DNA from 2 places in the Paraburkholderia sp. EG286A genome. Region 2 is predicted to be linked to the other one. Evidence: predicted binding sites of a transcription regulator. Region 2 holds the regulator's gene; the other holds the start of a gene.
What was found. The regulator LexA, encoded in region 2, represses DNA repair genes until DNA is damaged. The targets are predictions, from matches to a motif close to ACTGTATNNNNATACAGT.
Positions count from the first base shown of each region.

Region 1: AB4Y35_RS16335 (PA0069 family radical SAM protein) is a predicted target of LexA. The motif match lies at 4,809-4,826, and genes of this name have one in related genera.

Region 1 covers NZ_JBFRCB010000003.1:780,355-791,737, forward strand. Annotated here, with positions in the region: gene trmD (tRNA (guanosine(37)-N1)-methyltransferase TrmD) at 1-405, opposite strand, end outside; gene rimM (ribosome maturation factor RimM) at 478-1,230, opposite strand; gene rpsP (30S ribosomal protein S16) at 1,328-1,591, opposite strand; gene AB4Y35_RS16325 (sorbosone dehydrogenase family protein) at 1,766-2,980, shown strand; gene AB4Y35_RS16330 (NINE protein) at 3,134-3,607, shown strand; gene AB4Y35_RS16335 (PA0069 family radical SAM protein) at 3,624-4,772, opposite strand; gene AB4Y35_RS16340 (Lrp/AsnC ligand binding domain-containing protein) at 4,887-5,375, opposite strand; gene AB4Y35_RS16345 (D-amino acid dehydrogenase) at 5,552-6,838, shown strand; gene AB4Y35_RS16350 (acyl-CoA dehydrogenase) at 6,918-8,705, opposite strand; gene AB4Y35_RS16355 (electron transfer flavoprotein subunit alpha/FixB family protein) at 8,838-9,773, opposite strand; gene AB4Y35_RS16360 (electron transfer flavoprotein subunit beta/FixA family protein) at 9,789-10,538, opposite strand; gene AB4Y35_RS16365 (MetQ/NlpA family ABC transporter substrate-binding protein) at 10,749-11,383, opposite strand, start outside.
Region 2 covers NZ_JBFRCB010000003.1:344,688-356,070, reverse strand. Annotated here, with positions in the region: gene AB4Y35_RS14355 (permease) at 1-218, shown strand, start outside; gene AB4Y35_RS14350 (hypothetical protein) at 323-745, shown strand; gene AB4Y35_RS14345 (ABC transporter permease) at 764-1,600, opposite strand; gene nodI (nodulation factor ABC transporter ATP-binding protein NodI) at 1,659-2,573, opposite strand; gene AB4Y35_RS14335 (universal stress protein) at 2,894-3,364, shown strand; gene AB4Y35_RS14330 (DUF2939 domain-containing protein) at 3,426-4,109, opposite strand; gene AB4Y35_RS14325 (hypothetical protein) at 4,206-4,583, opposite strand; gene lexA (transcriptional repressor LexA) at 4,653-5,303, opposite strand; gene AB4Y35_RS14315 (sulfate ABC transporter substrate-binding protein) at 5,596-6,654, shown strand; gene cysT (sulfate ABC transporter permease subunit CysT) at 6,781-7,680, shown strand; gene cysW (sulfate ABC transporter permease subunit CysW) at 7,677-8,645, shown strand; gene AB4Y35_RS14300 (sulfate/molybdate ABC transporter ATP-binding protein) at 8,648-9,706, shown strand; gene AB4Y35_RS14295 (CysB family HTH-type transcriptional regulator) at 9,768-10,694, shown strand; gene AB4Y35_RS14290 (asparaginase) at 10,745-11,383, shown strand, end outside.

The DNA of each region.
Region 1 (11,383 bases), 440 kb from region 2:
CACTTCTTCGTCCACGCAGCGGTCGACGAGACGCTGGTCGATCGCTTCATAGCGGCCGCACAACATCACGAGGCCCGGCTCCTGCGCGAACTGCATGACGCGTTCGTGCGTGAGCGGCTTGCCTTGCGGCGACATCAGCAGCACACGCGGGGCGCTCACGCCGGCTTGCGCCTGCGCGACCCTCGCCGCGTCGATCGCCGCTTCGAGCGGCCTGGCCAGCATGACCATGCCGGGGCCGCCGCCGTAGGGGCGGTCGTCGATCGTGCGGTAGTTGTCGGTCGTGAAATCACGCGGATTCCACGTGCGCAACGTGTAACGCTGCTGCTTCGCCGCCCGGCTGGTAATGCCCCAGTCGGTCAGCGCGCGGAACATCTCGGGAAAGAGCGTGACGACATCGAACTGCATCGCTCTCTCCGTTCAGCGAAATTGAATCAGGGCGCGCGGCGGGGTTGCCACAGCACAGCGTTGCCGCGGCGCCTAGTAGTCGGCTTCCCAGTCGACGACGATACGCTTCGCCGCCAGGTCCACCGTCTTCACGAACACGCCCACGAACGGGATCAGGCGCTCGCCGGTGGCCGGCTTGCCATCCTTGTCTGTGGACGCATACGTGACACGCAACACCGATTGCGCGCCATTGTCGATCAGGTCGGCAACCTTGCCGAGCTCGACACCCGCCTCATTGGCGACATCGAGACCGATCAGGTCGACCCAGTAATATTCATCGGCTGCGGGCGCCGGGAATTCGGCCCGGCTCACGTACACGCGCGCGCCGCGCAACAGCAGCGCGGCATCGCGGTCGTCCAGGCCCGAAAGCTGGCCAACGACGCTGTCACCATGAACCTTGGCGCTCACGCGCACCGCGGAATGACGCTCGCGATGGGCCTGACCCTCGCGGCCCTTGAGGAGCCACCAGCGCCTGGCGGAAAGCAGCGCGCGGCCGTCCTGCGCGTGCGGCGCGATCTTCAGCCAGCCCTTGAGGCCATAGGCGTCGATCACGGCACCGACTTCAACGGCGTCGGCCGGCCAGCTCGCTTCGGTTTCGGCGCGCAGACTCTCGCCTGCGGGCGCAGCTTTCGCGGCGCTCTCGCGTGCAGGCTTGCGCACGAACGCGCCAAACGACGGCGCGCCGCGGGCGGCAGCCTTGCCGGCGCCGCCGGTCGCAACTTCGGGCGCCCCGCTTTCCGACGCGTCGTTCGCCTCTACGGCAGATTTGGCGTCATGCGCGGACATCGGCACCCCTTGCGACCAGCTTGATATTGCATACGCGGATCATGCAGCGCGTACGCGGGCAAAACACGGACAACAGACTGAAAAGACGCTTAATGACTTAAGCAGCCGGCGCAGCGGCGGCGGTCTTTTGCGCTTCCTTCACGAGGCGCTCGACGGCCGGCGACATTTGCGCGCCGTTTTCCTTCCAGTACGTCACGCGATCTTGAGCGATACGCAGCGTTTCACCCTTGGTAGCGACCGGGTTGTAGAAGCCCACGCGCTCGATGAAACGGCCGTCGCGACGGTTGCGCGAGTCGGTTGCGACGATGTTGTAGAACGGGCGCTTCTTCGAGCCGCCGCGTGCCAGACGGATGATGACCATACTAAAATCCTTGAAAACCGGGGGTTCGGGACTACTGAAACATGCGATTATAGCCCGAAACCGGAGGCATAACAAACACTTAACGGGAAATTGCGCGCCGGCGCGCAGAAAGCGGCAAGACACAGCGGTCAAACTGCGGCCCATGCCCACGACGGGCGGGCCCTGGAGCGAATTGTGGCGACTTTCAGACGACTCGTGCAATGGCCGCGTCGCGGTGGCGGCCGCGGCATGGGTAACGGCTCGCTTTTCCCAGTGTCTCGCGAGACGGCCAGACGCCTGGCAGCGGCATGGCTCGTCCTTGCCGCCGCCCTGCTCGCGGCACCGCTCGCTCACGCGGCGCTTCCGATCGACCGCATCAAGCTGCCACCGGGCTTCCACATCGAGGTGCTGTCCGCCGACGTGCCCGGCGCACGCGAAATGACGCTGTCGGGCAACGGCACCCTCCTGTATGTGGGGAGTATGGGCGGTGACGTCTACGCACTCGAACTCAGGGACGGCAAGGCCATCAAGCGCCATATCGTGGCCTCGGGACTGACGATGCCGGTGGGCGTGGCCTGGCGCAACGGCGAACTGTATGTCTCGGCGGTGTCGTCGATCGTCCGGCTCGACGACATCGACCGCCATCTCGACGATCCGCCCAAAGCCGTCGTCGTCACGGATTCGCTGCCCACCGAGCACCACCACGGCTGGAAGTTCATCGCCTTCGGCCCCGACGGCAAGCTCTACGTGCCGCAAGGCGCGCCGTGCAACGTCTGCCTGCCGGCCAGCGACCCGCGGCGCGTGCACTTCGCGATGATCGGGCGCATGGACCCCGACGGCTCGCACTACGAGACCATCGCCCGCGGCGTGCGCAACACGGTCGGCTTCGCGTGGCATCCGCAGACGCACGAACTCTGGTTCACCGACAACGGCCGCGACATGCTCGGCGACGACATCCCCGACGACAAACTCAACCGCCTCGCGCACGTGGGCGAGGACTTCGGCTTTCCCTATTGTCACGGCGGCAATGTCGCCGACCCCGAGTTCGGCGCAGGCCATCCGTGCAGCGCTTTCACGCCCCCGGTCCTCAAACTCGGCGCGCATGTGGCGTCGCTCGGCATGCGCTTCTACACCGGTTCGATGTTCCCGGCCGACTATAAGAACAGCATTTTCATCGCCGAGCACGGCTCGTGGAACCGCAGCAAGAAGGTCGGCTATCGCGTGGTGCGCGTGAGCGCCAACCCCGACGGCACCAACGCGCACCAGGAAGTGTTCGCGCAGGGCTGGCTCAATTCCGACGAGACCCAATGGGGCCGCCCCGCCGACGTGCTGCCGCTGCCTGACGGATCGCTCCTCGTCAGCGACGACTACGCGGGCGCGATTTATCGCGTGACCTACGCCAAACCGTGACGCGACGGCCACGTTGAAGCTGCAGGCACGGTGCCGGGCATAAGCGTGCGCTTGTGTTGCAAGCGCGGCGTGCGGCATACAATGCCCGGCGGCCCGTGTGCGTTCGACGTGATGCGCCCATGACGGCCGAACGTCCACGTTTCGCCCGAGCCCATGCCCAACGACAAGAACCCCGCACGCTTTCGCTCCAAGACGCTCACCGCCGCCCTCGCCTTCCTGTTTGGCAGCCTCGGCGCACACCGCTTCTATCTGTACGGCCCACGCGACGTGTGGGGCTGGGCGCATTTGCTCGGCACGCTCATCGGCATTCCGGGCGTGATGCTGCTCGTCGCCACCGAACGCACCTCGATTCCCGGCTGGGTGCTCGCCGTGATCGGCGCGGTGTCGGTCATCTCGGCGTTTCTGGCGGCGATCGTCTACGGGCTGCGCCCCGACGCCAAATGGGACGCGCAGTTCAACGCCGCGTTCGTGGAGCAAGGCCGCACGAGCCGCTCGGGCTGGACGGTGATCTTCGTCGTGATCTTCTCGCTGCTGATCGGCGCGTTCCTGCTGATGACGGGACTCGCGCTCTCGTTTCAAACGTACTTCGAGTCGCAGGTCGAGGCCGCGAAGGCGATCTCGCAGTAAATCGCTCAGTATCGGCTCAGAACAGGTCGAGCTGCGGCTTCTCGCGCACGGTCTTCGACTGCACGAACGCCGACATGTCCAGAATGCCGTGACGCCGCTCGTTGAGCCCGAGGCGCCGCACGGCATTGTGAAAGCGCTGCTTGAGCAGGTCGGCCCACAGCCCCGTGCCCTTCATGCGCTGCGAAAATGCCGACTCGTAGTCCTTGCCGCCGCGCATATCGCGCACGCGGCTCATCACGCGCTCCGCACGCTGCGGGAAGTGCGCCGCCAGCCAGTCCTGGAACAGCGGCGCGACCTCCCATGGCAGGCGCAGCACGATGTAGCTTGCGCTTGTCGCACCGGCCTCGGCGCAGGCTTCTAGCACGCGCTCCATGTCGGGCTCGGTCACGAACGGGATTACGGGTGCGATGCTCACGCCCACCGGCACACCGGCTTCGGCTAGCGTGCGGATGGTGCGCAGCCGCCGCGCGGGTGTCGCCGCACGCGGTTCGAGCGTGCGGGCGATATCGGCGTCGAGCGTGGTGATCGTGATCGCCGCCATGAACTGCTGGCGCGCGGCCATCGGCGCGAGCAGGTCGAGATCGCGCTCGATCAGCGAGGATTTCGTGATGGCCGCGAACGGATGCTGCCGCTCGGCCAGCACTTCTACCACGCGGCGCGTGATGCGCAGGTCGCGCTCCACCGGTTGCCAGGCATCGGTATTCACGCCCAGCGCGATCGGCTCGGGCTCGTACGACGGCTTGGCGATTTCCCGCGCGAGCAACTCCGCCGCATTGACCTTCGCGTAGATCCGGCTCTCGAAATCGAGCCCCGGCGAGAGGCCGAGATAGCTGTGCGTGGGCCGCGCGAAGCAATAGATGCAGCCGTGCTCGCAGCCGCGGTACGGATTGAGCGAGACGTTGAACGGAATGTCCGGCGACTGGTTGCGCGTGAGAATGCTTTTCGCGCGCTCTTCGAAGACTTCGGTGCGCAGCCTGGGCTCGCCGGTTTCATCGCCATCGCCCTCCCCGCCGACACCCGTCTGCTGCCAGCCGTCGTCGAACGCTTCGCGCTGGTCGACTTCGTAGCGCCCTTGCAGGTTCGTGACCGCCCCGCGCCCCTTGCGCGCCGTGGGCGGCGCAACGGGATACCAGGCGTCGGGATCGGGGTGATGGGAGTCGGTCACGGCTGGAGCGAAATAGACAAGAAAACGCGGATCGATACTGTATAAATATACAGTATCGATCCGCGTTGTCGAGTCCTAAAAACGGGGCGCTTTCAGCCGCCACACTGGCTCGGGTCATTCCCCCACGGCGATGGTCAGCGTCTCCTTGATCTCTTCCATCACCACGTAGCTCTTCGACTGCACGGCGCCCGGCAGTTGCAGCAGGATGTCGCCGAGCAGCTTGCGGTAGTCCGCCATTTCGCCAATGCGCGCCTTGATGAGATAGTCGAAGTCGCCCGAGACGAGATGGCATTCGAGCACCTCCGGGATCTTCTGCACCTCGCGGCGGAACTGGTCGAACATGTTGCCGCTCTTGTGGTCGAGCGTGATCTCCACGAACACGAGCAGCGCCGCACCCAGCACCGTGGGATTCACGCGTGCGAAGTAGCCCGTGATCACGCCGTCGCGCTCCATGCGCTTGACCCGCTCGATGCACGGCGTGACCGAGAGCCCGACCTGCTCCGCGAGGTCCTTCATGGCCATGCGGCCGTCCTCCTGGAGCAGCTTCAGGATGCGGTGATCGAGCCGGTCGAGCGCGCGGACCGGTTGGCGCTGCGTTCTCATGATTTCTTCCCGAAAATCTGAAAAATACGATAACAAAACCTGGACGTACAACAATAGCATAGCTACAAATACTGGCTACACCCGAAATTTCATGCCTTCTTCCCTATCGGTGCCAAAACACGGCTTCCAGGGTCCCGGCAACGCGGCGTAGCTCAACGAATCTATCTGGAGCAGCTATGCGAGTCGTCGTGTTGGGCAGTGGTGTGGTCGGTGTGGCCAGCGCCTGGTATCTCGCCCGCGCGGGCCACGAAGTCACGGTGATCGACCGCGAGGCCGGTCCCGCGCTCGAAACCAGTTTTGCCAACGCCGGCCAGATCTCGCCGGGCTACGCCGCGCCGTGGGCCGCGCCGGGCGTCCCGCTCAAGGCGATCAAGTGGATGTTCGAGAAGCACGCGCCGCTCGCCATTCGTCTGGACGGCACCAAATTCCAGCTGCAATGGATGTGGCAGATGCTGCAGAACTGCACGGCCGAGCGCTACGCGCTCAACAAGGGCCGCATGGTGCGCCTCGCCGAATACAGCCGCGACTGCCTGCAGGCGCTGCGCGCCGACACGGGCATTCAGTATGAAGGCCGCACGGGCGGCACGCTTCAGGTGTTCCGCACGCAGCAGCAGTTCGAAGGCGCAGCGAAGGACATCGCCGTGCTCGAAGACGCGAACGTTCCGTACGAACTGCTCACCGCCGCCGAACTCGGCCGCGCCGAACCCGCGCTCGCCGCGGTCTCGGGCAAGCTCACGGGCGGCCTGCGTCTGCCCGGCGACGAAACCGGCGACTGCCAGATGTTCACCACGCGACTCGCCGCCATGGCCGAACAACTGGGTGTGAAATTCCGCTACAACACGCCGATCGACGGCCTCGCCATGCAGGGCGACCGTATCGCGGGCGTGCAATGCGGCAGCGAGCTGGTGCGCGCCGATTCGTTCGTTGTCGCACTCGGCTCGTTCTCGACGAAGATGCTCGCGGGCCTCGTGAAGATTCCGGTCTATCCGCTCAAGGGCTATTCGATCACGGCGCCGATCGTGAATGCGAGTGCCGCGCCGGTTTCGACCGTGCTCGACGAAACCTACAAGATCGCGATCACGCGTTTTGACGACCGCATCCGCGTGGGCGGCATGGCCGAGATTGTCGGCTTCGACAAGACGCTCAAGCAAGCGCGCCGCGAAACGCTCGAAATGTGCGTGAACGACCTGTTCCCGGGCGGCGGCGACACGACGAAGGCCACCTTCTGGACCGGCCTGCGCCCGATGACGCCGGACGGCACGCCGGTCGTCGGCCGCACGCCGATCTCGAACCTGTTCCTGAACACGGGGCACGGCACGCTCGGCTGGACGATGTCGTGCGGCTCGGGCCAGTTGCTCGCCGACCTGATCTCGGGCAAGCAGCCCGCCATCCGCGCCGACGATCTTTCGGTGCACCGCTATCTCGGCGACACGCAAGGCTCGCATCGCCCGGCTTATGCCTGAAGCCAGTCACGCAGCATGAACGAACACGGCGCCTCCTGGGCGCCGTGTTTCATTTCTCGCTTTCAATAGCACGGCGAAGTCAGAACTGATCCTCCGCCAGCGCCAGCACGCCCTCGCTGCCGTTTGCGCTGACGATCGCCGCTTCGAGCGCCACCGCCTGCGGCAAGACGTGTTGCGCGAAGAACTGCGCCGTGGCGATCTTCGCGCCATGAAACTTCGGGTCCTCGTCCATGAGACGCTGCGAGGCGAGCATGGCGCGCGCCATCTGCCAGCCGCCCAGCACGATGCCCGCCAGCTTCAGATACGGCACGCTGCCCGCGAACACCGCGTTCGGATCGCTCTTCGCCTTCGCGAGCACGAAGTCCACGGCCGACGCCAGCGCCTCTTTGCCTGCCGCGAGATGCTTGCGCATCGACTCGAACGCCGCGCCTTGTTGTGCGGCTAGCGCGTCGACGGTCTGCGCGATATCGGCAAGCAGCGCCTTTGCTGCCTCACCGCCGTCGCGCAGCGTCTTGCGCCCGATGAGATCGTTCGCCTGGATCGCCGTCGTGCCCTCGTAGATCGGCAGGATGCGCGCGTCGCGGTAGAACTGCGCCGCGCCCGTTTCCTCGATGAAGCCCATGCCGCCATGCACCTGCACGCCGAGGCTCGTCACTTCGAGCGCCAGTTCGGTGCTCCAGCCCTTCACGATCGGCACCAGGTATTCGTAGCGCGCCTGATGCCGCGCCCGGGCCGCCTCGTCGGGGTCGCCATGCGCGCGGTCGCTCTCGCCCGCCGCCACGTAAGCGAGTGCACGCGCGGCTTCGGTGAGCGCACGCATCGTGGCGAGCATGCGGCGCACGTCGGGGTGATGGATGATGCTCACCGCCGCTTTCGCGGAACCGTCCACCGGACGGCTCTGCACGCGCTCCTTCGCATAGGCGAGCGCCTTCTGGTACGCGCGATCGGAGACGGCCACACCCTGCATGCCGACCGCAAAACGCGCGGCGTTCATCATGATGAACATGTACTCGAGGCCGCGATTCTCCTCACCGATCAACTGGCCGATCGCGCCGCCATGATCGCCGAACTGCAGCACGGCGGTCGGGCTCGCCTTGATGCCGAGCTTGTGTTCGATCGACACGCAGTGCACGTCGTTGCGCGCGCCCAGCGTGCCATCGTCGTTCACGAGGAACTTCGGCACGATGAAGAGCGAGATGCCCTTCACGCCTTCGGGCGCCGTGGGCGTGCGCGCGAGTACGAGATGGACGATGTTCTCCGCCATGTCGTGCTCGCCCCACGTGATGAAGATCTTCGTGCCGAACACCTTGTAGGTGCCGTCGCCCTGCGGCTCGGCGCGCGTGCGCACGGCGGCGAGATCGGAGCCCGCCTGCGGCTCGGTGAGGTTCATCGTGCCGGTCCAGTCGCCGAAGATGAGCTTCGGCACGAAGCGCTGCTTTTGCGCTTCGCTGCCGGCGGTGAGGAGCGCTTCGATGGCGCCGTCGGTGAGCAGCGGACACAACGCGAACGAGAGGTTCGCCGCGTTGAGCATTTCCACGCACGGCGTGCCGACGAGCTTCGGCAAACCTTGTCCTTCGTATTCCTGAGGATGCTGCACGCCTTGCCAGCCGCCTTCCACGTATTGCCGGAATGCCGCCTTGAACCCGGGCGTGGCGTGCACGTTGCCGTTTTCCCAACGGCTCGGATTGCGGTCGCCTTCGGCGTTCAGCGGCTCGAGCACTTCGCCGCACAGCTTCGCGGCTTCGTGCAACACCGCTTCGACCGTTTCGGGCGTGGCGTCTTCGCCGCCCGGTAATTTGGCGATTTCTTCGAGGCCGGCCAGTTCCTTCATGACGAACAGCATGTCGCTCGTGGGCGCCTGGTACATTTCAGTCTCCTCCTGTCGGTATGCGGTTCCTCAAATGACAAAGGGGCGCCGCGGCGCCCCTTTGTTGCTTCGTCTCACGCCACGCGTTCAATCATGATACGCGGCGCTCGTCGCTCGATACACCGGCCGGATTCAGCCGAGTTCCTTCACGAGTTCCGGCACGACCGTAAACAGGTCGCCCACGAGGCCGTAGTCGGCCACGCTGAAGATCGGTGCTTCTTCGTCCTTGTTGATCGCGACGATGACCTTCGAGTCCTTCATGCCGGCCAGATGCTGGATCGCACCCGAGATGCCCACCGCCACATACAGTTGCGGCGCGACGATCTTGCCGGTTTGACCGACCTGGTAGTCGTTCGGCACGTAGCCGGCGTCGACGGCTGCGCGCGAGGCGCCCAGGGCTGCGTTGAGCTTGTCCGCGAGCGGCTCCAGCACCTTCGTGTAGTTCTCGCCGCTGCCCAGACCCCGGCCACCCGAGACGATGACCTTCGCGCTCGTGAGTTCCGGACGGTCGAGCTTCGTGACTTCACGGCCGACGAACTGCGTGAGACCGTTGTCCGCTGCCGCTTCGATCTTCTCGACTGCCGCGCTGCCGCCATCGGCCGCGACCGGGTCGAATCCCGTCGTACGGACAGTGATGACCTTGATCGGATCGATCGATTGAACGATCGCGATCGCATTGCCCGCGTAGATCGGACGCTCGAACGTGTCCGGCGAATCGACGGCGGTGATGTCGCTGATCTGCGCGACGTCGAGCTTCGCGGCGATACGCGGCGTGACGTTCTTGCCCGCTGCCGTTGCCGGCGCCAGGATGTGCGTGTAGTTCCTGGCGATGGCGAGGACCGTCGCTTCGACGTTCTCGGCGAGACCCTGCTCGAGTTGCGGCGCGTCGGCCAGCAGCACCTTTGCAACGCCTGCGATCTTCGCGGCGGCATCCGCTGCGGCTTGCGCGTTGTGGCCCGCGACCAGCACGTGCACGTCGCCACCAATTTTCTGTGCTGCGGCGACCGTGTTCAGCGTCGCGGCCTTGATCGACTGATTGTCGTGTTCGGCAATAACCAGATTCGTCATTTTGTTTCGCTCCCCTTACAGCACCTTGGCTTCCGTCTTCAGCTTCTCGACCAGCGTCTTCACGTCCGGCACCTTCACGCCTGCGCTACGCTTCGGCGGCTCGGCAACCTTCAGCGTCTTCAGACGCGGCGTGACATCGACGCCAAGGTCTTCCGGCTTAACGATTTCCAGCGGCTTCTTCTTCGCCTTCATGATGTTCGGCAGCGTGACGTAGCGCGGCTCGTTCAGGCGCAGATCCGTCGTCACGACCGCGGGCAGCTTGAGCGACAGCGTTTCCGCGCCGCCGTCCACTTCGCGCGAGACGGTCGCCTTGCCGTCGGCAACGACCACCTTCGAAGCGAACGTAGCCTGCGGCAGGTTCGCCAGCGCAGCGAGCATCTGGCCGGTCTGGTTCGAATCGTCGTCGATGGCCTGCTTGCCGAGGATGACCAGTTGCGGCTGTTCCTTGTCGACCAGCGCCTTCAGCAGCTTGGCCACAGCCAGCGGCTGCAGGTCTTCGTTCGACTCGATGAGGATCGCGCGATCCGCGCCGATGGCCAGCGCCGTGCGCAGCGTTTCCTGCGCTTGCGTCACGCCCGCCGAAACGGCGATGACTTCCGTCGCCACGCCCGCTTCCTTCAGACGCACCGCCTCTTCCACGGCGATCTCGTCGAACGGGTTCATCGACATCTTCACGTTGGCGATGTCGACGCCCGTGCCATCCGACTTCACACGAACCTTCACGTTGTAATCGACTACGCGTTTGACTGGCACAAGGACTTTCATTCACATGCTCCGAAGTTACGAATACGTCAACCTGGCGGACATTATAGCGATAGCCCTGTCGGGCCGATCTGCCACCAGCAATTTTCACGAACCACCGCTGCCGCACCCCGGTCGTCAGTAGCGAACGATCGTGCGATTTTACGGTGGAAAAAACCCGGGCATCAAGCCCGGGCGCCGAAAAAAATCTCTAATTCCACGGCCTGGAGGGTCTTACCAGGAGGTAATGACCGCCCCGCCGAACGTCGTTTCGACGTAGTGCTTCACCTCCGGCGAGTGATACGCGGCGACCAGTTTCGCCACCCAGGGCTTGTTGCGGTCGGCCTCGCGGATCGCCAGGATATTCACGTACGGCCCCTTCGGGTCTTCGATTGCGATCGCGTCCTGTTTCGGCTTCAAGCCCGCTTGCATGGCGAAGTTCGTATTGATCGCGGCCACCTCCACGTCGTCGAGCGAACGCGGAATCTGCGCGGCGTCGAGTTCGACGATCTTCAGCTTCCTGGGGTTTTCCACGATGTCGAGCGGCGTCGCCTTCAACCCTGCGTCGGCGCGCAACTTGATGAGACCCTGACTCTGCAGCAGCAGCAAGGCACGGCCGCCATTCGTCGGATCATTGGGCACCGCGATGCGGGCACCCGGCTTCAGTTCGGCGAGCGATTTGATCTTCTTCGAGTAGATGCCCATCGGGAACGTGACCGTGTCCGCGATCTTGATGAGCTTGTAGCCGCGATCCTTCACCTGCGCGTCGAGATACGGCGCGTGCTGGTAGCTGTTGGCATCGAGGTCGCCGCCCGCGAGCGCCGCGTTCGGCTGCACGTAGTCGGAGAACTCGATGATCTTGATGTTCA
Region 2 (11,383 bases):
CCACGGCCGGCGAGGTCCCCATCATCCAGGCGATGCTCGCGCTCGGCATGGGCGTGGGGCCCGCGGGCGCGCTGCTGATGACGCTGCCGCCTGTGAGCGTGCCGTCGTTCGCGATGCTGGCGGGCTCGTTCCGGCCGCGCATGCTCGCTGTCGTGGGCACGACGGTGGTGTTCTTCGGCATCGCCGCCGGGCTCGCGGCCGTGACCCTCGGCTTTTAGGGACGCCGGGACGAGGCAGGCGCCATGCGTTCGGCGTTGGCATTCTTGTAATACGCGGACGGTTCGCCGTCCGCCACGGAGCGGGCCGCGGCCCGAAAACCAGCATGGCAAAGCAAAAAACCAATCCGAAACTCGAGCAGGCGCTCACGCGCGGCGATCTCGCCATTCGCCAGGCCAACTCGGCCCGCGCCACGGCGGTGCTGCGCGCGCTCGGCAAGATGATCGTCGAGGCTTCGGCCACCATCGGCGTCGAGGCGGATACCTCGATTCCCGACGGCGATCGCATCTACGACCCGGCCGACGGTCTCTGGCCGCAGTCGCTGCTGGTTTCGCTCGATGGCCCGGTGGAGGAGTCGGATCCCGAAGAGATCCGCACGGTGCGTTTGCTCGCCCAGACCCAATCGACGATGTTCCGCGTGGAATGGCATCGCGCCGACGGCAAGGTCGGCCGCCAGGAAGGCGGCCCGTTCGCGACGGTCGCGTTTATTTCAGACGTCGATATTCCCTGGGGCGACGACGAGGACTGAGCGCCTCGCGGTGCCGTTTCAGCGCATCATGCGTCGGCGGAACAGCACGGATGCGATCGCGAACGGCACCACCACGTAGATCGCGAGCACCAGCAGGTGCAGGCCGGCCTGCTCGACAGGCCGGTCGAGCATGGCGGGGCGGATCAGCGCAACGGCGTGCGCGAGCGGCAGCATCAGCGTGATGTGCTGCGCGGCCGCGGGCAGCTGCGCGATTGGAAAGAACACGCCGGAGAGCAGCAGCATCGGCGTGAGCACGAGCGTCTGATAAAACATGAAGAAGTCGTAGGACGGCGCGAGCGCGGTGACGATCATCGCGCAACTCGCGAACGCGAGGCCCGCGAGCGCGATCACGGGCAGCGCGAGCAGCATGGAAGGAAAGCTCGCGTAGCCGAGCAGGCCCGCCACCACCATGATCGCCACGCCCGAGAGCACCGACTTGCTCGCGGCCCACATCACCTCGCCGAGCACGACGTCGCCGAGCGTGAGCGGCGTGTGCATGATCGCTTCCCACGTGCGCTGCACGTGCATGCGCGAGAAGCCCGAGTACATCGACTCGAAGCTCGCCGACATCATCACCGAAGACGACACCGTGCCCGCCGCGAGAAACGCGATGTACGAGACGCCGTCGACGTGCCCGACCATCAGCCCGAGCCCGAAGCCGAGACCGAACAGATAGATCATCGGGTCGGCGAGATTGCCGAACATCGACGCGAGGGCGAGCTTGCGCCAGACCAGATAGTTGCGCCGCCACACGGCCATCCAGTGCGTGGCGTTCGAAGGCAGCGCGGCGCGCGGCTCGCGCACGCTCGCATGCTCGGGGCGCGAGGGCGTCGGGTTGTTGGTGCGTGTCTGCATGGTGTCCTTGGCGATTCGTACGCCGCCGTCGATCTTGCCGCCGTTAATCCAGCCGCCGTTAATCCTGCATCTCGCGGCCCGTGAGCCGCAGGAACACGTCTTCGAGATTCGCGGGCCGGTGCAGGTAGCGCAAATCGGAGCGATGGCGCAGCTTCGCATGGACGGGCGCGGGGTCGTCCACATAGCAGAACAGCGTCTCGCCGCTGATCTCCGTGCGCTTCGCATCGCCCACGAGTTCGTCGCGCAGCGCCACCGGGTCCGGTCCGTACACCTCGATCACGTCGCAGCCGATCTCCGATTCGATCAGCGCCTTGGGTGCGCCCTCGGCGATCTTGCGGCCTTCCTCGATCACGCAGACGCGATTGCAAAGCCGTTCGGCCTCCTCCATGAAATGCGTGGTGAGGAGAATCGTCTTGCCGCGCGCGAGCAGCGAGCGCAGCCGCTCCCAGATCAGATGCCGCGCCTGCGGATCGAGGCCCGTGGTGGGCTCGTCCATTACGAGCACGTCGGGGTCGTTCACGAGCGCGCGCGCGAGCGTGAGACGCCGGCGCATGCCGCCGGAGAGCTCGCCCACGCGCGCGTCGGCCTTGCTTTCGAGGCGCGCGAATTCGAGCAGCGGCGCGACGAGGTCGCGCGTTTCGCGCGCGGACAAGCCGAAGTAGCGGCCGAACACGAGCAGGTTCTCGCGCACGGTGAAGTCGGGGTCGAGATTGTCGAACTGCGGCACCACCCCCACGCGCTGGCGGGCGTGGCGTGCGCGCGCCGGCACCGGCTCGCCGCACAGGCTGATGCGACCCGCATCGGGCGAAACGATGCCGAGCAGCATGCGCAGCGTCGTGGTTTTCCCCGCGCCGTTCGGGCCGAGCAGTCCGAAGCACTCGCCGGGAACGACGTCGAACGACAGGCCGTTGACGACCGCCCTGTCTCCGTAATGTTTGATGACCTGCTCGAATTCGATGGCGGGTGCTGGCATGGACCGGTTGAACGTGAGTCGAACGGGCATCGCGCGAGTCGCTCGAAGTACCGAACGAAAAATCGCACGAAACAAGGCGGCCCATTTTAGTGCATTGCTGCGTGGCGGGTCGGGCCTCGCTTCGAAGCGGTTTGACAATGCAGGGGCAAATGCATGTCACGGCAAGCATTCAGCACTGAGCAAGATGCGTGCGCCGGTCGCGACACATCTGGCGTTTTTCGATGCACACCTGGCGTTTTCCAGCCCTTGCATGTGGAATTGCGGCGCACCATCATGAGAATCGCACAGCCTGCAAATCACGCGGGCGGGGAGAAGCGATCATGGCGAGCTATAAAAAAATTCTGCTCTGTTACGACGGCTCGCGCGAAGGCCGCAAGGCACTGCGTTGCGGCGCCGATCTTGCACTCGATCTGCAAGCCGAGACGCATTTGCTCTCGGTCGTCGACATGCGTTCGACGATCGCCCAGAGCGCCGGCCTGTTGACCGACGTGGCCTGCGGCCGCTTCGAAGAAACGGCGCGCGAGATCCTTCAGGAAGGCGTGGACTGGCTAACCGAGCGCGGCGTGCGCGCTCAGGGGCATTTCGCGTTCGGTCATCCGATCGACGAAATCGCGAATCTGGCCAACGAGCTGAATGCCGACCTCGTGGTGGTGGGCCACCGCTGCCGCACGGGGCTCTCGCGCTGGTGGATGGGCGCGGGCAACACGCCGCTGCTCGACCGCGTCTCGTGCAGCATTCTCGTGGCGTGTTCGTCGGCGGCTGAGGAAAAGCAGCAGCAAGCCGCCGCATAGCGGATCAAGCGGGCCGGTTCGTAGAGAACCGGCCTGGCTCGGCTGTCATTGCCGGTCTGTCTCAGTTCGAGACGTTGCCTTCGTCGAGCTCGACGGCCGAGAGCTTCCACGAGAAGAGCCCGTGACGCTGCAGGATGGCGGCGTAGTGCTCGCCCGTACTGTCGCGGTCCCACGTGAGCGCGAACTCGTTGAGGCCGCGATAGCCGGCCGTGGTCACTGGCCGGGCCTCGGGCGCGGGATTGCCGGATGCCGCCGGGGCCGGTGGCGCGGCAGAGGCGGGTGCCGATTGCGCCGGTTCCGCCGATTGCGTGGATGGCGCGCCGGATTCCGCCGGTGGCGGCGCGTGCGGCCGGTCGCCGGGCTTGCCCGTCGGCGGCATGCCATCGAGCAGGGCGGCCACGCCTTCCGGTGTGGCGTAGGCATCGACGAGCGGACTAATCAATGCCGCGCCAATCACGGCGCCGAGGATCAGCAGCGGATTGCTGCTGTGCTGCCCCTCGACGCGCCGATGCAGCATCTCGCCCACCTGCTGTTTCAGGCTCAGGCGCAGCGCAGGGTAATCGACGTACTCGTTGAGCGCGACGGCGTCACGCGCGTCGGCGGCGGCTTTCATGTGCTTCACCGCGATATAGGGCGACGCATAGGCGTAGCCGATCGCGGCAACCACCATTGCGACGGCAACCGTGATCGCAACGGGTTTCTTCCAGCCTTGGGTCTTACGCGGGGTAGAGAGAGATTCCGTCATCGGCATAGGGCAAATCGTTCAAACACGATGTTGACCGCAAACCAGGCGAAACGATCCCGCCCGTAACCTCTTCTCACATTTAAGCCGTGTTGCCGCTTACTTCGCGAGCGCCGCGGGCAGGTCGCTGTGCTGCTCGGCGATGCAGCGGTCGATCGCGCGGCAAACCGCGTCGACCGTGCCGACGAGGATGAGCCGCGACGGGCCCTGATAGACGCGCACGGGCGCGCGGCGCATGGGCTGTTCGGTGTTGAGCGTGCTGTTGAGCGACACGCGCGCAAACGCGGGCTGGGCCGAGGGCAGCACGGGCAGGTCGGCCGTGCTGGCCGCCACCATCTCTGGCGAGTCTTCGAAAAGCGAGCCGCTCAGCGCGGCAGCCGAACCGCGCACTTCGCGGACCGCGCACGAGGCGATTCCACGGAGATGGCGAAGACGGCCGAATTGGCGGAAGGGCAGCAGGCGGGCAAGGCGTTCCATGACTCTCTCCAGGTAGTGCGCAGACGGTGCGTGCGCAAACTCTGCGTGAACTGCGCGCAGACGGATTGCTTAGAATTCGGTGGGGCGGATCAGGCCGACCGCAATGCCTTCGAGCGCGAATTCCGCGCTGCCGGCCTCGACAAAAATATTGTCGTAGTCGGGGTTCTCGGCGATCAGCTCGAGCCCGTTCGGACGGCGCTTCAGGCGCTTCACGGTGACGTCGTCGCCAAGGCGCGCCACGATGATCTGGCCGTCTTTCGCTTCGGCCTTCTTCTGCACGGCGAGCAGGTCGCCGTCGAGGATGCCGGCGTCGCGCATGGACAGGCCGCGCACCTTCAGGAGGTAGTCGGGGCGGCTCGAGAAGAGCGCCGGGTCGCACATGTAGTTCTGCGAGATGTGCTCCTGCGCGAGGATCGGGCTACCCGCCGCGACGCGCCCGACGAGCGGCAGCGAGAGCTGCATGATGCTCGGGTGCGGGAGCGTGAACTGGTGCGGCAGGTCGTCGGGCCCCGGCACGAGGCGGATGCCGCGCGAGGCGCCCGCAGCCAGTTCGATCACGCCCTTGCGCGCGAGCGCACGCAGATGCTCCTCCGCGGAGTTGGCCGAGCTGAAGCCGAGTTCCGCCGCGATCTCGGCACGCGTGGGCGGGAAGCCCGTGCGTTCGATGGCCCGGCGAACCAGATCGAAAACCTGCTGCTGTCGTGCGGTGAGTTTGGTCATGGCGCCACTGTATGTTTGAACAGGTAACTGTATTTTTATACAGTACTCGCCACTTTTCAAGTGTTACTTGAAGTTCATCGACTGAGCGTTGCCATCAGGCCGCTTTCCCGTGTTTGCGCGGATGAAACCGCGCTCCAGCAGCGACTTCCTCTGTCCTTACCACTTTTGCGTATTAAAAAATGAAAAAACATCATTTTTAATAATGTAAGCGGATCGCTAGACTGGCCTCCATCGTTAGCTGCAACTCAACAATGAGCGCAAACGAGCACACACGAGAACGGAGAACAGATAGATGGGCACGACACATACGGGGCGCGCGGGCTGGCTGAAAACACTGGCGGCAAAACTGGTCATCGGCGTTGTGCCGCTCGTCGGGGTCACGGCGATGGCGGCCATGACGCCCATCGCCGCTCACGCGGATACCTCGCTGCTCAACGTCTCCTACGATCCGACGCGCGAGCTGTACCAGGACATCAACGAAGCCTTCATCAAGCAGTGGAAGGCGAAGACGGGCGAAACGCTCACCATCAAGCAGTCGCATGGCGGCTCGGGCGCACAGGCGCGCTCGGTGCTCGACGGCCTGCAGGCCGACGTCGTGACGCTCGCGCTGGCATGGGACATCGACGCGCTCGCCAACAAGGGCATCGTCGCGAAGGACTGGCAAAAGCGTCTGCCCGACAACGCCTCGCCGTACACGTCGACCATCGTGTTCCTCGTGCGCAAGGGCAACCCCAAGCACATCAAGGACTGGGACGATCTGACCAAACCGGGCGTCTCGATCGTCACGCCGAATCCGAAGACCTCGGGTGGCGCGCGCTGGAACTATCTCGCGGCGTGGGCGTATGCGTTGCACCAGCCGGGCGGCAGCGAGCAGAAGGCGAAGGACTTCGTCACGAAGCTCTACAAGAACGCGGGCGTGCTCGATTCGGGCGCACGCGGCGCGACGACGAGCTTCGTGCAGCGCGGCATCGGCGATGTGCTGATTGCATGGGAGAACGAAGCATTCCTCTCGCTCAAGGAATTCGGCCCGGACAAGTTCGAGATCGTGGTGCCCTCCGTGAGCATTCTGGCTGAGCCGCCGGTCGCCGTGGTGGACAAGGTCGTCGACAAGAAGGGCACGCGCAAGGAGGCCGAGGCCTACCTGCAGTTCCTCTATAGCGAAGAGGGCCAGGAGATCGCCGCGAAGAACTTCTACCGTCCGCGTTCGGACAAGGTCCCGGCGGCGCTCACGGCGAAGTTTCCGAAGCTCAAGCTCTACACGGTCGACGACACCTTCGGCGGCTGGCCCAACGCGCAGAAGACGCATTTCGCAGATGGCGGCGTGTTCGATTCGATCTACCAGCCGCAGTAAAGTTGTCAGGCAGTACGCGGTCCGCATAACGACGTGACCGCATAACAACGAAGCGCGCCTACGGGCGCGCTTTTCGGCGCGAATTGGCAACGCACGAATCGCGCAACCCATGTCTGGACGATGAGCATGACAACGTTTCGATTGCGCAAGCCCAGTGCGCTGCCTGGCTTCGGCTTGACGCTCGGCATCACGGTGGCTTACCTGAGCCTCGTGGTGCTCATTCCGCTTGCCGCCACCTTTCTCAAGACGGCGACACTCGACTGGAGCCAGTTCGTGCGCGCCGTGTGGTCGCCGCGCGTGATCGCGTCGTACCGGCTCACGTTCAGCGCCGCGCTCGGCGGGGCACTGATCAATGCGGTATTCGGCTTCCTGCTCGCGTGGGTGCTCGTGCGCTATACGTTCCCGTTCAAACGGGTGATCGATGCGCTCGTCGATCTGCCGTTCGCATTGCCCACTTCCGTGGCGGGCATTTCACTCGCCGCCGTGTATGCGGGCAACGGCTGGATCGGCCAGTTCCTGCAGCCGCTCGGTCTGAAGATCGCCTTCACGCCGCTCGGCGTGCTCGTGGCGCTGACCTTCATCGGCTTGCCGTTCGTCGTGCGCACGGTGCAGCCGGTGCTCGAGGACTTCGAGCGCGAACAGGAAGAGGCCGCCGCGTGCCTCGGCGCCTCGCGCTGGCTCACGTTCCGCCGGGTCGTGCTGCCCGCGGTGCTGCCGGCGCTCCTCACCGGCTTCGCGCTCGCGTTCGCGCGTGCGCTGGGCGAGTACGGCTCGGTCATCTTCATCGCCGGCAACGTGCCGATGAAGTCGGAGATCACGTCGCTGCTCATCATCACGAAGCTCGAGCAATATGACTATGCGGGCGCGACGGCACTCGCCGTAATGATGCTCTGCGTGTCGTTCGTCATGCTGTTCCTCATCAATTCGCTGCAGTGGTATTTGCAGCGCCGCACGAGCCGCGGCGTCTCGGGCGGCAGCACGCCGAATGCCGTGGTGGGCGCTACCGTCGCGGGAGGTGCGCAATGAGCACGCTGCCGCAACAACGCAGCACGCGCCGTCCCGACCCGGTCACCGAATCAGCGTGGGTGCGCTGGCTGCTGACTGGCATCGCGCTCGCGTTTCTCGCACTGTTTCTCGTGGTGCCGCTCGTCGCCGTGTTCTGGCAGGCGCTGTCGAAGGGCATTGGCTTTTACTTCACGTCGCTCGTCGATCCCGACGCGCTCGCCGCGATCAGGCTCACGCTCATCACGGCGGCGATCGCGGTGCCGTTGAATCTGGCGTTCGGCCTCGCGGCTTCGTGGGCGATCGCGAAGTTCGAGTTTCGCGGCAAGGCGCTGCTGACCACGCTGATCGACCTGCCGTTTTCGGTTTCGCCCGTGATTTCGGGGCTCATCTACGTGCTGCTGTTCGGTGCGCAGGGCTGGCTCGGGCCGTGGCTCGAAGACCACGACGTGCAGATCATCTTCGCGGTGCCGGGCATCGTGCTCGCCACGATCTTCGTGACGTTCCCGTTCGTCGCGCGCGAGCTGATTCCGCTGATGCAGGCGCAGGGCAACGACGAGGAAGAGGCCGCCCACGTGCTGGGCGCCTCGGGCTGGCAGATGTTCCGCCGCGTGACGCTGCCCAATATCCGCTGGGGCCTGCTGTACGGCGTGATTCTCTGCAATGCGCGCGCGATGGGCGAGTTCGGCGCGGTTTCGGTGGTGTCGGGCCATATTCGCGGCCAGACCGACACGATGCCGCTGCACGTCGAGATCCTTTACAACGAGTACAACTTCGCGGCGGCGTTTGCCGTGGCATCGCTGCTCGCGTTGCTCGCGCTCGTCACGCTCGGCCTGAAGCTGCTCGCGGAGCGCCGCCTTTCGTCGGAACTGCGCGGCGCGGACGAGATTCCCGCCTACGCCGGCCCGCAACCCGTGGCCGCGCAACACGTCTCACAACACGCAGCGCCTCGCGCCGTGCGCCAACCGATTCAAGCAGGGGAGCAGTAAACATGGGCATCACCGTCAGCAATCTGCATAAGCGCTTCGGCGACTTCACCGCCCTCGACAACGTCTCGCTCGACTTTCCGCCGGGCGAACTGGTTGCACTGCTCGGACCTTCGGGTTGTGGCAAGACCACGCTCCTGCGCGTGATCGCGGGCCTCGAATACGCCGACGCGGGCCAGGTCGTGCTGCAAGGCCTGGACGTGGGCGAGGTGGGCGCGCGCGAGCGTCAGGTGGGCTTCGTGTTCCAGCATTACGCACTGTTTCGCCACATGACGGTGTTCGAGAACGTGGCCTTCGGCCTGCGCGTGAAGCCGCGCAGCGAGCGGCCCTCGGAGGCCGTGATTCGCGAAAAGGTGCATGAGCTGCTCAAGCTCGTGCAGCTCGACTGGCTCGCGCAGCGCTATCCGTCCGAGCTGTCGGGCGGCCAGCGTCAGCGCATCGCGCTGGCGCGCGCGCTCGCCGTCGAGCCGAAGGTGCTGCTGCTCGACGAACCGTTCGGCGCGCTCGACGCCAAGGTGCGCAAGGAGTTGCGCTCGTGGCTGCGGCGCCTGCACGACGACCTGCACATCTCGACGATCTTCGTTACGCACGACCAGGAGGAGGCGCTCGAGGTGGCCGATCGCATCGTCGTGATGAATCATGGCCACGTGGAGCAAGTGGGCAGCCCGCAGGACGTCTATGATCATCCGCAGACGTCCTTCGTGTACGAATTCCTCGGCGCCGCGAACCGGCTGCGCGGCAGCGTCGATGCACGCGGTTTCGTCGCCGAGGGCGCGGCGCAGCCGATCTCCGTGCACGCGGGCTTCGAAGGGCCCGCGCTCGCCTATGTGCGGCCGCACGACCTCGTGCTGCACCGCGAAGCGAGCGATCATCGCGACGGCATCGTGGTCGACGTGCGCCGCGTGGTGACGCTGGGCGGCTCGGTGCGCGTGGAGCTGGAAAGCCGCACGGGCGGCGCGCTCGAAGCCGAGCTCGACCGCGAATTGTGGCGCGCGCTGGGGCTTTCGGTGGGCGAGGGCGTGACGGCGGTGCCGCGCGGGCTGCGCGTATTTCCGGCGCAATGAGCGTTACAGTGCTCACATCGACAAAAACGAATAATCGGTCAGCAGTCCCGGAGAGAAGACCATGAATTTTCAGCAGTTGCGCTTCGTGCGCGAAGCCGTGCGGCAGAACATGAACCTGACCGAAGTCGCGAACGTGCTGTATACGTCGCAATCGGGCGTCTCCAAGCAGATCAAGGATCTCGAAGACGAACTCGGCGTGGACATTTTCATTCGCCGCGGCAAGCGTCTGACCGGCCTCACGGAGCCGGGCAAGGCCGTGCATCAGCTGATCGAGCGCATGCTGCTCGACGCCGAGAACCTGCGCCGCGTCGCGCGCCAGTTCGCCGACCAGGACAGCGGCCACCTCGTGGTCGCGACGACGCACACGCAGGCGCGTTACGCGCTGCCGAAGGTCGTGCACCAGTTCCGCGAAGTGTTTCCGAAGGTCCACCTCGCGCTGCGCCAGGGCAATCCGCAGCAGATCGCGCAGATGATCATCAACGGCGAGGCCGACCTCGGCATCTCGACCGAGGCGCTCGACCGCTTCCCCGATATCGTCACGTTCCCGTGCTACTCGTGGCATCACGTGGTGGTCGTGCCGAAGACGCATCCGCTCGTGGGCCGCGAAAATCTCACGCTCGAAGACGTGGCCGAGTATCCGGTCATCACCTACGACCAGGACTTCACGGGCCGCTCGCATATCGACCAGGCGTTCGCGAAGGCGAGCGTGGTGCCCGACGTGGTGCTGACCGCCATCGACGCGGACGTGATCAAGACCTACGTCGAACTCGGCATGGGCGTGGGCATCGTCGCGGCGATGGCCTACGACCCGAAGCGCGACAGCGAACTCGTCGCGCTCGACACGGAGCATCTCTTCGACGCGAGCACGACCCGCGTGGGCCTGCGCAAGGGCGCGTTCCTGCGCCAGTACGCGTACCGGCTCATCGAAATGTTCGCGCCGCAGCTGACCGAGCAGCAGATCGCGAGCCAGCTGCGCGAGGCAACCTGAAAAGCGCGCTGATTTTCTCGGCGGGCGGCGGATCGCTTAAAATCGCCGCCATGAATACTTCCACTTCCTCTTCCGCGGCAGCGCCCAGCACGCTGCCGCGCATCGCCGTGCTCGCCACCGGCGGCACGATTGCGGGCTCCGCCGCGGACGCCGCGAACACCGCGGGCTACCAGGCCGGCGTGATCGGCGTCGCGCAACTGCTCGCAGCGGTGCCGGGCCTCGACGCCATCGCGCAGATCCATGCCGAGCAGATCGCGAGCATCGACAGCAAGGACATGTCGCTTGCGCTGTGGACCACGCTCGCGCAGCGCGTGAACGAACTGCTCGCCAGCGACGACGTCGACGGCGTGGTGATCACGCACGGCACCGATACGCTCGAAGAAACCGCGTACCTGCTGCATCTCACGGTGAAGAGCGCGAAGCCATGTATTTTGACGGCGGCCATGCGGCCCGCCACGGCGCTTTCCGCCGACGGCCCGCTCAACCTGCTCAATGCCGTCACGCTCGCGGCGAGCGAGGCCGCGGCCGGGCAGGGCGTGCTGGTGGCGTTCAATAACCGCATTCATTGCGCGCGCGACGTCGCGAAGGTCAGCACCTACGCGGTGGATGCCTTCCAGTCGCCGGAAATCGGCGCGCTGGGCTGGGTGCAGGATGGCCGCGTGGAATTCCAGCGCCGCGCGCTGCGCCCG